Regions from separate parts of the Cronobacter sakazakii genome, predicted to be linked through region 3. Evidence: predicted binding sites of a transcription regulator. Region 3 holds the regulator's gene; each other region holds the start of a gene.
What was found. Region 3 encodes Fur, which represses iron uptake genes when iron is present. Its sites were predicted from a motif close to ATAATAATGAGAACNACTATCAA; they were not measured.
Positions count from the first base shown of each region.

Region 1: fhuE (ferric-rhodotorulic acid/ferric-coprogen receptor FhuE) is a predicted target of Fur. The motif match lies at 2,715-2,737, and genes of this name have one in related genera.
Region 2: CSK29544_RS10215 (Nramp family divalent metal transporter) is a predicted target of Fur. The motif match lies at 2,655-2,677, and genes of this name have one in related genera.

Region 1 is NZ_CP011047.1:3,688,453-3,692,638, forward strand. Features, by position in the region: gene nagZ (beta-N-acetylhexosaminidase) at 1-287, opposite strand, end outside; gene thiK (thiamine kinase) at 305-1,123, opposite strand; gene lpoB (penicillin-binding protein activator LpoB) at 1,101-1,766, opposite strand; gene CSK29544_RS17615 (YcfL family putative periplasmic lipoprotein) at 1,775-2,149, opposite strand; gene hinT (purine nucleoside phosphoramidase) at 2,151-2,510, opposite strand; gene fhuE (ferric-rhodotorulic acid/ferric-coprogen receptor FhuE) at 2,857-4,186, shown strand, end outside.
Region 2 is NZ_CP011047.1:2,169,849-2,174,034, reverse strand. Features, by position in the region: gene mgrA (L-glyceraldehyde 3-phosphate reductase) at 1-819, shown strand, start outside; gene CSK29544_RS10220 (DUF2502 domain-containing protein) at 955-1,311, shown strand; gene CSK29544_RS10215 (Nramp family divalent metal transporter) at 1,376-2,614, opposite strand; gene CSK29544_RS10210 (NupC/NupG family nucleoside CNT transporter) at 2,971-4,155, shown strand.
Region 3 is NZ_CP011047.1:4,081,260-4,085,445, forward strand. Features, by position in the region: gene seqA (replication initiation negative regulator SeqA) at 1-460, opposite strand, end outside; gene ybfF (esterase) at 644-1,411, shown strand; gene ybfE (LexA regulated protein) at 1,540-1,821, shown strand; gene fldA (flavodoxin FldA) at 1,983-2,513, shown strand; gene fur (ferric iron uptake transcriptional regulator) at 2,804-3,256, shown strand; gene CSK29544_RS19395 (helix-turn-helix domain-containing protein) at 3,579-4,186, shown strand, end outside.

The DNA of each region.
Region 1 (4,186 bases), 390 kb from region 3:
AGTTTGCCGCCGGCGTCCATTCCCAGAAGCGCGGCGAAACTTTGTGCCGCTGGCAGACGGGTAAAGCCCTCGCGGAAACGCTGTACGCGTCCGCCCTCCTGGTCTACGGCAATCACCAGATGATTGCGGGCGCTCGCGCGGATCTGGCGTACCAGCTCACGCAACTGCTCTGGATCGTGATAGTTGCGGGTAAAGAGGATAAGCCCTCCCACCAGCGGATGCGCGAGGATTTCACGCTCTTCGGCATCAAGCTCAAAGCCTTCCACATCCAGCATGACCGGACCCATGTTTTTCTCCCTTCGTGTTAACGCGTTTGCAGCTGGCGCCAGGCCTCGTCTGCAAGTGTGATAAATGTACGATCGCCGGTTTCCTGATAGCGGCGCTCGTACCAGCCCGCCATCAGCAACCCGCTCCACGGCATCCAGCGCGCCACCTGACGGCGCAGTTGCGTCTCGTTGATAGCCGCGCGATGCGCATAATCGGTAATCAGCGCCTGACGCGTCTCGTCATTGAGCCAGACGCACGCGAGCTCCAGCGCCACGTCGCCGTCACCGGCGTATTCCCAGTCAATAAGCATGAGTCTGTTTGACTGCCAGACCAGATTGCCGGGATGCACGTCCATATGCAGCGGCGCGAGGCGCAGCGGACGGGGCTCGCCCGTGCGACGTAACCGGTGCAACAGTCGCAGCCAGAAGCGCGTGCGGCGCGACGGCGCGCTTTGCTGCCAGTCGCGCAGCAGCAGCGGCAGCAGCTCGATGCGCCAGCCAAAACGCGGCTGCTGGTGCAGATAATATAGCAGCGCACCCAGTTGCGGCACCGGCGGCAGCACATCCCGGATCTCACCGGGTAAAAACGTGACCGCCAGCCAGCCGTTAACGCAACAGCGCGGACGCGGCGCGAGCGTTGCCGGCAGCCGTTTCAGCGCGCGGTACTGACGCGGGCTACGGGCACGGCTTTGGCGTAGATCCCGGCGCGCCACCAGCGTTTCATCATCAACAACCACCTGCCAGGCACCGTCGCTGAGACCGGGTAGCGCGCAAACGACACCGGCGGCCGAAGCCGCCGGGAAACTCTGCGCTAAGAACCCTTCCAGGTTCAGATTATTGGGTTTGCTGAACGGCACCTTTACCTGACCAGATAATTTCGCCGGTCTGTACCAGCATCAGCTGCATTTGCAGCGTAGGCGCATTCACATTACCGCTGGCGTTGGCATACAGCACATACTGCGCGCCCACGTTGCGGGCGATACCGATGGCTTTGCTGCGTGAACCCAGGCTGTCCTGCGGCGAAAGCCCCAGTTGCTGTTTCGCCATGGAGAGCTGCTGTGCGGAGACCAGCGTGAATTTACCGTTATTCGCCAGCGCGCCGCGCAGGGCTTCGGTGGCCGGGCCGGTTTGCAGCGAACCGTTGGTGCGGTTGTTTACGCTATCGACCAGCAGCACGCTGCCTGCGTTCACCCCGTCAGCCTGCAACATTTTGCCGACCATCGGTGCCATCGCGCTGTTCCAGTCATAGGTACGCGCTTTTGGCTCAGGCGTCGCGTTTTCAGGCTGATGTTCAATCGGGCCAGGCTGCGCCGGAATCGACGGCACGGACGGCACGGTCGGTACCGGCTGCGTCGGCTGCGGCACCGGCTGCGTGGGTTGCTGCGTGCCTGGCTGCGCTTCTTCGACCGGTGCCGGTTTTTGCTCGCCGGGTAAAATACAGCCCGACAGCGCCAGGGCGACGGTCGCCAGCAGCGCATAGCGATACATTCTGTTCAACATTTCCCCCTTCAGAGATAGAGATAAAGACGGGCTTTCCGTGCCGCCAGATAATCAGTCTGACTGGTCACCGTTACGCGTCCCTGGGCCGGGATAACGACTGTCTGCGGGACTTCCAGCGGCTGTCCTTCCAGCCCACGGGCGTCATACCAGTAAAAGCGGTAGTGCACGGTAACGGGCGCGTCTTTGTTATTGTAAATGGTCGCAGCGGCGACAGGCTTGCCGTTTTGCAAAGAAAAGTCTGGTTTTTCAGCGGTGATGCCCGCTGCCAGCACGCTGGATTCCATGACAATGGCCTGCTCATCGCCGACGGGAATGGTCGGCGTGGAACGGCACCCCGCCATCAGCAGAGCGGCCAGCAACCAGCCTGTGCGTACGCGTGCCATCTCAGAGGCCTTTATGCGCAAGCATTGGCCCCAGCGCACGGCCGCCGACCAGATGCATATGGATGTGGTAGACCTCCTGCCCGCCATGACGATTGCAGTTCATGATAAGGCGATAGCCATCTTCGGCGATGCCTTCCTGCTGTGCGATTTTCGCCGCGACAGTAAAAAGACGCCCCAGCGCCTGTTCGTGTTCCGCCGTGACGTCATTGACCGTCGGCACCAGCACATTCGGGACGATTAAAATATGGGTCGGGGTCTGGGGAGAAATATCGCGAAACGCGGTGACAAGCTCATCCTGATAGACGATGTCGGCGGGGATCTCGCGACAAATAATTTTGCTGAAAATGGTTTCTTCGGCCATGGTTTTTTTCCTTCTTGGATAAACGTTAAGAGTATGAGCGAGATAATCGCATCCTTTCAACCTTTGCCCCGGTTTTTCTTTATAAAGCGGATATTTATAGCGCGCTACACGCGACTCCTGATGCCGCTGCGCCTGACAGTTATTCCGCCCTGCTTACGCATGAGTTTGTAACGCCTCTTACATTTGTTTACAGCGCAAAGACAAATGATTATATTTCTCATTCTTATTGACAGCGGAACGTTGTTTTAGTCTGCGAACATTTTCCATCAGGACGGGAAGCCTGGGGAGAGCGTCGTATGACAACAGCCTGATGCACAGCATCATTTTCTTATTCTAAGGGCAACACATGGCTAAGCATGCACTCCGTCAGGGCGCCGTTCCGGCGTCTTCCCTTCCCTCTTTGCTCGCGCTCAGTATCGCCAGCGCGCTGGCAGCGCCCGCGGCTTACGCAGCGCCTGCCGCCAGCGACACGATAGTGGTCGATGCCGCCGCCGACAGCGGCACGCCTGACGAATCACAGGATTACAGCGTCAAAACCACCACGTCCGGCACCAAAATGCTCCTGGTGCCGCGTGATATTCCGCAGTCGGTCAGCGTCATTAGCCAGCAGCGCATGCAGGATCAGCAGTTAACGACTATTGAAGATGTGCTGGAAAACACCACGGGCGTGACCGCCTCGCGCATCGATACCAGCCGGACCAACTTTTTCGCACGCGGTTTTTACATCAGCAATTTCGCCTATGAAGATATGCCGACGTTTCTTGATAACCGCTGGAACTTTGGCGACACCGCGGGCGACACGGCGATATACGATAAAATCGAGATCGTGCGCGGCGCGGCCGGGCTTATGAGCGGCACCGGCAACCCGTCGGCGTATGTGAATATGGTGCGTAAACACGCTGACAGCCAGACGTTTAAAGGCAACGTCTCTGCCACTTATGGCAGCTGGGACAAACAACGCTACGTGATGGATGTGCAGTCGCCGCTGGTGGAGTCCGGTAAAGTTCGCGGGCGCGTGGTCGCCGGTTATCAGGATAACGAAAGCTTCGTTGAGCGTAACCATTACCGCAAAAAATTCATTTATGGCGTCGTGGATGCCGACATCACCGAGTCAACGCTGCTGTCACTCGGCTATGACTATCAGAAAAGCGAAGAAGACAGCCCGACCTGGGGCGGATTCCCTTCGCTTTACAGCGACGGCAGCCGGACGCATTTCCGCCGCGGTTTTAATACCGCCGCCGACTGGGCCTACTCCGATCTCGATTCCACCAAAATTTTCGCCAACCTGACGCAGCGCTTTAATAACGGCTGGGAGGCGAAAGTGAACGCGATGCACGCCGAAACCAATTTCGACAACCGCATGATGTATATCGACGGTTTCCCGGATAAAACCACCGGTCGCTACAATGCCGCGCTCTGGCAGGGCGCGTGGGGCGGCTGGAACGTGGGCGAGCGTAAGCAGGATTCGGTCGACGCCTTCGTGCGCGGCGGCTACGAGCTGGCGGGACGTCAGCATGAAATGATGTTTGGCGGCAGCTACAGCCGCCAGCGCAACAACTATGACAATTCATATCCGGTGAATGATAATTCCGGCCTGATGGATGTCGGAAATATTCACGATTATGACGGCAACACGGTGGCGAACCCGACGTGGTCCAGCTTTGCGCTTTACCAGC
Region 2 (4,186 bases), 1.9 Mb from region 3:
ACCCATTTTGATCTCGCCAATAATTACGGGCCGCCGCCGGGCTCCGCCGAAAGCCATTTTGGTCGCCTCCTGAAAGAGGATTTTCTGCCGTACCGTGACGAGCTGATTATCTCCACCAAAGCGGGCTACACGATGTGGGACGGCCCTTACGGCGACTGGGGCTCGCGCAAGTATCTGATTTCGAGCCTTGACCAGAGCCTGAAGCGCATGGGCCTTGAATATGTCGATATTTTCTATCACCACCGCCCGGACCCGGAGACGCCGCTCGAAGAAACCATGCGCGCGCTGGACCATATCGTGCGTCAGGGTAAAGCGCTGTATGTCGGCATCTCTAACTACCCGGCAGACCGCGCACGCGAGGCTATCGATCTGCTGGCGCAGCTCGGCACGCCGTGCATTATCCATCAACCCAAATATTCGATGTTTGAGCGCTGGGTAGAGGATGGCCTGTTGGATCTCTTGCAGGAAAAAGGCGTCGGCAGTATCGCCTTCTCGCCGCTGGCTGGCGGGCAACTGACGGACCGTTACCTGAACGGCATTCCGGCAGATTCGCGCGCCGCCAGCGGCAGCCGTTTCCTGAACCCGGATCAGATCACGCCTGAGAAACTCGATAAAGTGCGCAAGCTGAACGATCTCGCCCTACAGCGTGGGCAGAAACTGTCACAGATGGCGCTCGCCTGGGTGCTGCGCGATGAGAAAGTGACGTCAGTGTTGATTGGTGCCAGCAAGACCAGCCAGATAGACGATGCGGTGGGAATGCTCGCAAACCGGGGCTTTTCCGCCGAAGAACGGCAGGCGATCGAGGCGATACTCGCATAGTGCATCAGGTGACACTGCTTTAGCAAAAAGTGCGGTCATACCTGTTTTCAGAGTCGGAGCGATGCTGCAGGGATTTACAGGTCCGTAATATTACTGCAACAGGCCACTACGGCCCCGATCGTGAAGGAGATAAGTATGTTCAGGTCACTGATTCTTGCAGCAGCGTTACTGGCAGGCACCGCGCCACTTATCGCCAGCGCTGGTGAAATCACCCTGTTGCCATCCATCAAATTACAAATTGGCGATCGCGACAATTACGGTAACTACTGGGACGGCGGCCGCTGGCGCGACCGCGACTACTGGCGTAACCATTATGAGTGGCGCGGCGACCGCTGGTGGCGTCATGACAATGGCCTGCACCGCGGATGGGATAAACATCGCGGCTGGGATGACCGCCGGGCGTATGAACGCGGCTATCGTGAAGGCTGGAACGATCGCGACGACCGTCGCGGCTGGGGTAAACATGGCCGCGGACATGGTCATCACCACTGATTTCACACGCTACATCACAAAAAAGGCAGGCTCAGCGCCTGCCTTTTTTACGTCTTTTACGTCGCTATAACCCAAGCGCCGTGCCCACCAGTAGCCAGATATTGAGCGCCACTACCAGCACGACAATCGCCCACCCGGTACGTTTCACCCACGGCGTGTTGACCAGCTCGCCCATCAGCGCTTTATTGCTGGTAAAGAACAGCAGCGGCACCAGCGCCAGCGCGATACCAAAGCTCAGCAGCACCTGGCTCATCACCAGAATACGCGTCGGATCAAGCCCCATCAGAATAACGATAAACGACGGCGCCATGGTGACCGCGCGACGCACCCAGAGCGGAATACTGAAGCGTACAAACCCCTGCATCACTACCTGCCCTGCCAGCGTGCCCACCACCGTGGAAGAGAGACCCGCCGCTACCAGACTTAACCCAAAAATGGTCGCCGCCGCGTGGCTCAGCAGTGGTTCGAGTGTCAGGTACGCCTGATCAAGCTCCGCCACTTTGGTGTGGCCGCTAAAGTGAAACGCCGCCGCTGCGGTCGCCATCATCGCCAGATTCACAAAACCGGCGATGGTCATGGCGATCGCCACGTCCCATTTGGTCGCCGAGTAGCGTTCTTTGCGCGAGCCGTCATGCAGGTTTTGCGTCAGCGACGAGTGCAGATAGATAACATGCGGCATGATGGTCGCCCCCAGCACGCCTGCGGCCAGGAACACCGCTTCGGATGTAGGCAGGCTTGGGATCAGCATCCCTTTGCCGAGCTCCGCCAGTTTCGGCTGCGAGAAGAAGAGCTCGACGATATAGGCCGCCGCCACAAACAGCAGCAGCCCGCCGATGACTTTCTCAAGCGGCTTTTGCCCGCGCTTTTGCAGCATCAGGATCAGAAACGTGGCGATACCGGTCAGTACCGCGCCCTGCAGAAGCGATACGCCAAGAATGAGTTTAAAACCTATCGCCGCGCCAATGAATTCCGCGAGATCGGTCGCCATCGCGATGATCTCCGCCTGCACCCAGTAAAACCAGACAACCGGGCGCGGATAGTGATCGCGAATTTGCTCAGCGAGATTTTTGCCCGTCGCGATGCCAAGCTTGGCCGAGAGCACCTGAATCAGCATCGCCATCAGGTTCGCCCAGACGACGACCCACAACAGCTGATAGCCAAAGCTCGCGCCTGCCTGAATATTGGTCGCAAAGTTACCCGGATCGATATAGCCAATGGCAGCGATGAAAGCTGGCCCCATCAGCGCCAGCCTTAACTTCCGCGCTGTACGGCCACGATTTTGCTCAACGCGAGTGTGGTTCATGCTCTGCCTCTGAAATATAGCCTTTGCTATGTTTCATGCTACCAAAATGAGAATGATTATCAAGTTCATTAAACCGGACAATCCTTAATGGCTCTGATAGCTGAAATCAATGAAAGGTGGGTTAAGATCGAGGAATACGCGGAAAATACTTTGCCGTGCGCCCACGTATGTTAAAAGTGTAGCAGCAAAAGATAACCTTTCACTGCTTTACGCAACATAACATTTTTGTATGTTTGATCACTCTTTTAGCGTTTGGTCACATGACGTAACTATAGTGTGTTGCAGATCTCGTTTTCTAAATGGTTGTTGCATAGAATGTGCACGGAAATTAAACCTGCCTCATATTTGGAGCAAATATGTCCCGCGTTCTTCATTTCGTTTTGGCGCTCGCCGTTGTAGCGCTGCTTGCTTTGCTGGTCAGTCATGACCGCAAAAAAATTCGTCTGCCTTATATTGGCCTGCTGCTGGTGCTTGAAGTGCTGCTGGCCTGGTTCTTCCTTAATTCAAATATTGGCCTGGGCTTTGTTAAAGGCTTTGCCGATATGTTTGAAAAACTGCTCGGCTTTGCTAATGAAGGGACAAACTTTGTCTTTGGCAAAATGAACGATGAAGGTCTGGCATTCTTCTTCCTGAAAGTGCTTTGCCCTATCGTTTTTATCTCTGCGTTAATCGGTATTCTGCAACACATTCGCGTACTGCCGATTGTTATCCGGGCTATCGGTACGGTTCTCTCTAAAGTGAACGGTATGGGTAAACTGGAATCCTTTAACGCGGTAAGCTCGCTGATTCTGGGACAATCAGAAAACTTTATCGCCTATAAGGATATTCTCGGCAAAATGTCACGCAACCGTATGTACACCATGGCCGCAACTGCGATGTCCACGGTGTCCATGTCTATCGTCGGCGCGTACATGACCATGCTGAAACCGCAGTACGTGGTGGCGGCGCTGATCCTGAATATGTTCAGTACCTTTATCGTCCTCTCCATCATCAACCCGTACCGCGTTGAGAATGAAGAAGATTTGCAGATGTCTAACCTGCATGAAGGGCAGAGCTTCTTCGAAATGCTGGGCGAGTACATTCTGGCAGGTTTCAAAGTGGCGATTATCGTAGCCGCGATGCTGATTGGCTTTATCGCGCTGATTTCTGGTCTGAACGCGCTGTTCGCCGCGGTGCTTGGCATCTCCTTCCAGGGCATTCTGGGCTACATTTTCTACCCGGTTGCCTGGGTGATGGGCGTGCCGGCTAACGAAGCGCTGCAGGTCGGCAGTATTATGGCGACCAAACTGGTCTCCAACGAATTCGTCGCGATGATGGATTTGCAGAAACTGGCAGGCACAATTTCTCCGCGCGCGGAAGGCATTCTGTCGGTATTCCTGGTGTCGTTCGCTAACTTCTCCTCTATCGGCATCATCGCCGGCGCTATCAAAGGCCTGAACGAAGAGCAGGGTAACGTGGTTTCCCGCTTTGGCCTGAAGCTGGTGTACGGCTCTACGCTTGTGAGCGTGCTCTCTGCGTCCATCGCCGCACTCGTGCTGTAATCAAAACGATACTTAAAAACCGGGGCAAGCC
Region 3 (4,186 bases):
TCGTATTCGTAATCACCCAGTACGGTGTGCCCGGCACGTGGCGGGGTTTCGTCTGGTTGCCACTTTGCAGCAGCGTTTGCTCGTCACCGGCGAAATAGACGCGGGTACGGCCGTGTAACGACTCGGTCGCTTCGGCAAATGCGTTTGCATCCAGTGAATAGAGTGTAGACAGCACCAGCATAAAACGATTGACCGCGCGTTTTTGTTCGGCGTATTCATCCGATAACAGCAGTTCACGCATGGCTCGCACGCGGTCGCGCGCCGAGTTCACTGGCTTTTCAGGCTCAGCGGCGGGCGCAACAGTGGCGGGAGTCTCTGCTTTGGCGGGTGTAGCGGCTAATGGCGAGGAGGCGGAAAATTTCAACATGCGCCGTAAAATGTCGGACGCGCTTTCGCCAATATGCAGGGTGTGGCTGGCAATGTAGCGATACAGCTCGTCATCAACTTCAATCGTTTTCATCTTAATCCAGTGCGATATCTTTTCTGAATACAAGTCGTTGGGAGTATAAAGTTAAAACCCAACAGCGGATAGCGTCAAACCAGGAAGGCCGCAAAAGTCGGAATTAACTGGAACCTTGCAGCCGGGCGGCAGAATGGTCAACATGATAACCTAACCTGTCAGTCGCCAAAAAAGAACTTTGCCATGAAATTAAATATCCGCACGCAATCTGCGCAACAACCGACTCAAAATACACCGATTGTGTTAATTCACGGGCTGTTTGGCAGCCTGGATAACCTGGGCGTGCTGGCTCGCGATCTGGTGGACGATCATGACGTTGTGCAGGTTGATTTGCGAAACCACGGGCTTTCCGGGCGCAGCGAGACGATGGATTATCCGGCGATGGCGCAGGATATTCTCGAAACGCTGGATGCGCAGGGGCTGAATAAGGTGATTCTTATCGGTCATTCAATGGGCGGCAAAGCGGCAATGGCGGTGACCGCGCTTGCGCCAGATCGCATTGAAAAGCTGGTGGCGATTGATATAGCGCCTGTGGATTATCAGGTGCGCCGTCACGATGAAATATTCAATGCGGTGAACGCGGTGAGCGACGCGGGCGTTACCTCACGCCAGCAGGCGGCGGAGATTATGCGCCAGCATATCCGCGAGGAAGGCGTGGTGCAGTTTCTGCTGAAATCGTTTGTCGATGGCGAGTGGCGCTTTAATGTGTCGGTGCTGTGGAGCCAGTATTCGCATATCGTCGGCTGGGAAACGGTGCCTGCCTGGCACGGCCCGGCGCTGTTTATTCGCGGCGGCGCGTCGCCTTATGTGGAAGAAGCGCACCGCGAGGCGCTGCTCTCACAGTTCCCCAAAGCCCGCGCGCATGTGATTGCGGGCGCAGGCCACTGGGTGCATGCCGAAAAACCGCAGGCGGTGCTGCGCGCGATTCGTCGTTTTCTGGAAACTGATTAAAAACAGACCGACCGGCGCCGTCGCGCGCCGGATGCGTTGGCGCGCTTCGCTCCCTGATGTATGATGGCGCGCTGAAATACCGCCGGGCTCCGCCACGGCAGCCTGTTTCCCCTGTCTATACTCATACCATGGCAAAAGAACAAACGGACCGCACAACGCTCGATCTCTTCGCGGATGAACGCCGTCCGGGCAGACCGAAAACCAATCCGCTGTCGCGCGACGAACAGCTGCGCATCAATAAGCGCAACCAGCTTAAGCGTGACAAAGTTCGCGGGCTTAAGCGCGTGGAGCTGAAGCTGAACGCCGACGCGGTAGACGCGCTGAACCATCTCGCGCAGGCGCGCAATATCAGCCGCAGCGAGCTGATAGAAGCGATGCTGCTCGCGCAGCTGAAAGCCTTGCAGGAGTAAGGTCTGGTCTGAATTTTACCCAAAAGGACCGGGCAATGTAGCAGAGAGTGCACCCGGTGCCTGATAGCGTTTCCGCACCTTCTTCTGTTCTGCTATGATTGCCCTATCTGTGGGCGTTATGCCAGCACCATCACATTTAGATTCAAGAGGTTATTCTTCTTATGGCAATCGTAGGCATCTTTTTCGGCAGCGACACCGGCAATACCGAAAATATCGCAAAAATTATCCAGAAACAGCTCGGGACTGACGTTGCTGAAGTGCATGACATTGCTAAAAGCAGCAAAGAGGATCTGGAAGCATTCGATATTCTTCTGCTTGGCATCCCGACCTGGTACTACGGCGAAGCGCAGTGCGACTGGGACGACTTCTTCCCGACGCTCGAAGAAATTGACTTTAACGGCAAGCTGGTGGCGCTTTTCGGCTGCGGCGACCAGGAAGATTACGCAGAATATTTCTGCGACGCGCTGGGCACCATTCGCGACATCATCGAGCCGCGCGGTGCGACCATTGTTGGCCACTGGCCGACCGAAGGTTACCACTTTGAAGCTTCTAAAGGCCTCGCTGATGACGACCACTTCGTTGGTCTCGCGATTGACGAAGATCGCCAGCCGGAGCTGACCGCCGAACGCGTTGAAAAATGGGTCAAACAGGTGTCCGAAGAGCTGCATCTGCAGGAAATCATCAACGCCTGATGATAAGCGGCGCGGGCACCGTTCCGCGCCGTTTGATAGATAAAAGCAATGAAAATAATTGCTACAAATTTTTAACTTTCCCTCACTACGCTGTACAATGGCTTTCTTAATTATCAGGCTCTCCACGTGAAAAACGCTGGCTGGCCCACGATTTTTAAGCTCTTTTTTGCCGGACGCTTGCGGTTTTCATTTAGGCATGTCAGTTCTATAATGAGACGCATTCATCTTCGGCGTATCCGATGTATCGCTCCCTTCCGGAGCGAGTCGTTAAGCAACAGGACAGATTCCGCATGACTGACAACAATACCGCATTAAAGAAGGCCGGCCTGAAAGTCACGCTTCCTCGATTAAAAATCCTCGAAGTGCTGCAGGAACCGGTCAATCATCATGTCAGTGCGGAAGACCTCTATAAGCGTCTGATTGACATGGGTGAAGAGATTGGCCTTGCCACGGTCTATCGCGTACTTAACCAGTTCGACGATGCCGGCATCGTCACTCGTCACAACTTTGAAGGCGGTAAATCCGTTTTCGAGCTGACGCAACAGCATCATCACGATCACCTGATTTGCCTCGATTGCGGCAAAGTGATCGAATTCAGTGATGATTCTATTGAAGCGCGTCAGCGTGAAATCGCCACGCGCCACGGCATCCGCCTGACCAACCACAGCCTCTATCTGTACGGTCACTGCGCCGATGGCGACTGCCGCGAAAATGAACACGCCCACGAGGCTGGCGGGAAATAACGCTCGCTATACTGCATTATCCCAGGCCGACATTTGTCGGCCTTTTTATTGCCTGAACCCCCTTTAACAAAAATATAGATGTATTTTTTTAGATAAAATTTGAAAACTGGAGTGTTTTAATACAGCGCACAATGCTTAATTAAACCACATATATTTTTTTAAATCGAAATTCAGAAAAGATAAATATCTTTATCACTCAATCGGTTAGAGATGAGATTATCCCTGTTTTTCCTTTTCTGTTCTCTGCCCCTTATTGCAGCCATAAAAAAGCATCCATTAAGATACAGCAACGATTTAATTTTATTTTATTAAGGTAACCAACATGGTCTTACCCCCTAAACCGCTTGCTGAGATTTACCGTATTGCGGATATTTTTAATAGCTACGGCAACTGGTCTCGTGCAGAGAAAAATACGCTGATCCCGCTTCGGGACGGGGAGATCTGCATCATTCGTGGCGGTCAGTTCTCTCTGATGCGCCAGAGTGACAGGCTGTTGCTGGAAAAAAGCAGCGCACCCTCTGTGCTGGGACTGGCGAGGAATTTAGGCAAAACTCAATTCGCCAAATTACAGGCTGATTCCGAATGCCATTACCAGTTAATTCCTTTTGATTATTTCATTCAGGAAATTGAGAAAAATCACTGCCAGTTACATCTGCTTATTTTGTCCTCATGGTTTATTAATATGCTTTGCTATCGCGAAGAAATTATGATGGGAAGAAACAGCTACAGCATGATTAAAGCGAATATCGATTGTCTCGCGACAATGGATGAGTTCATGCGTAACCGGATTAACGTGGCCGACTATATCGTTAAAAAAACCAATCTTTCCCGCAGCATGGTGATGAAAACCCTTTCTCAGTTGCGCGGTGCGAAAAATATTGAGATAAGCAAAGGCAAACTGGTTGCGGTTCACCATCTGCCTGAATCGCT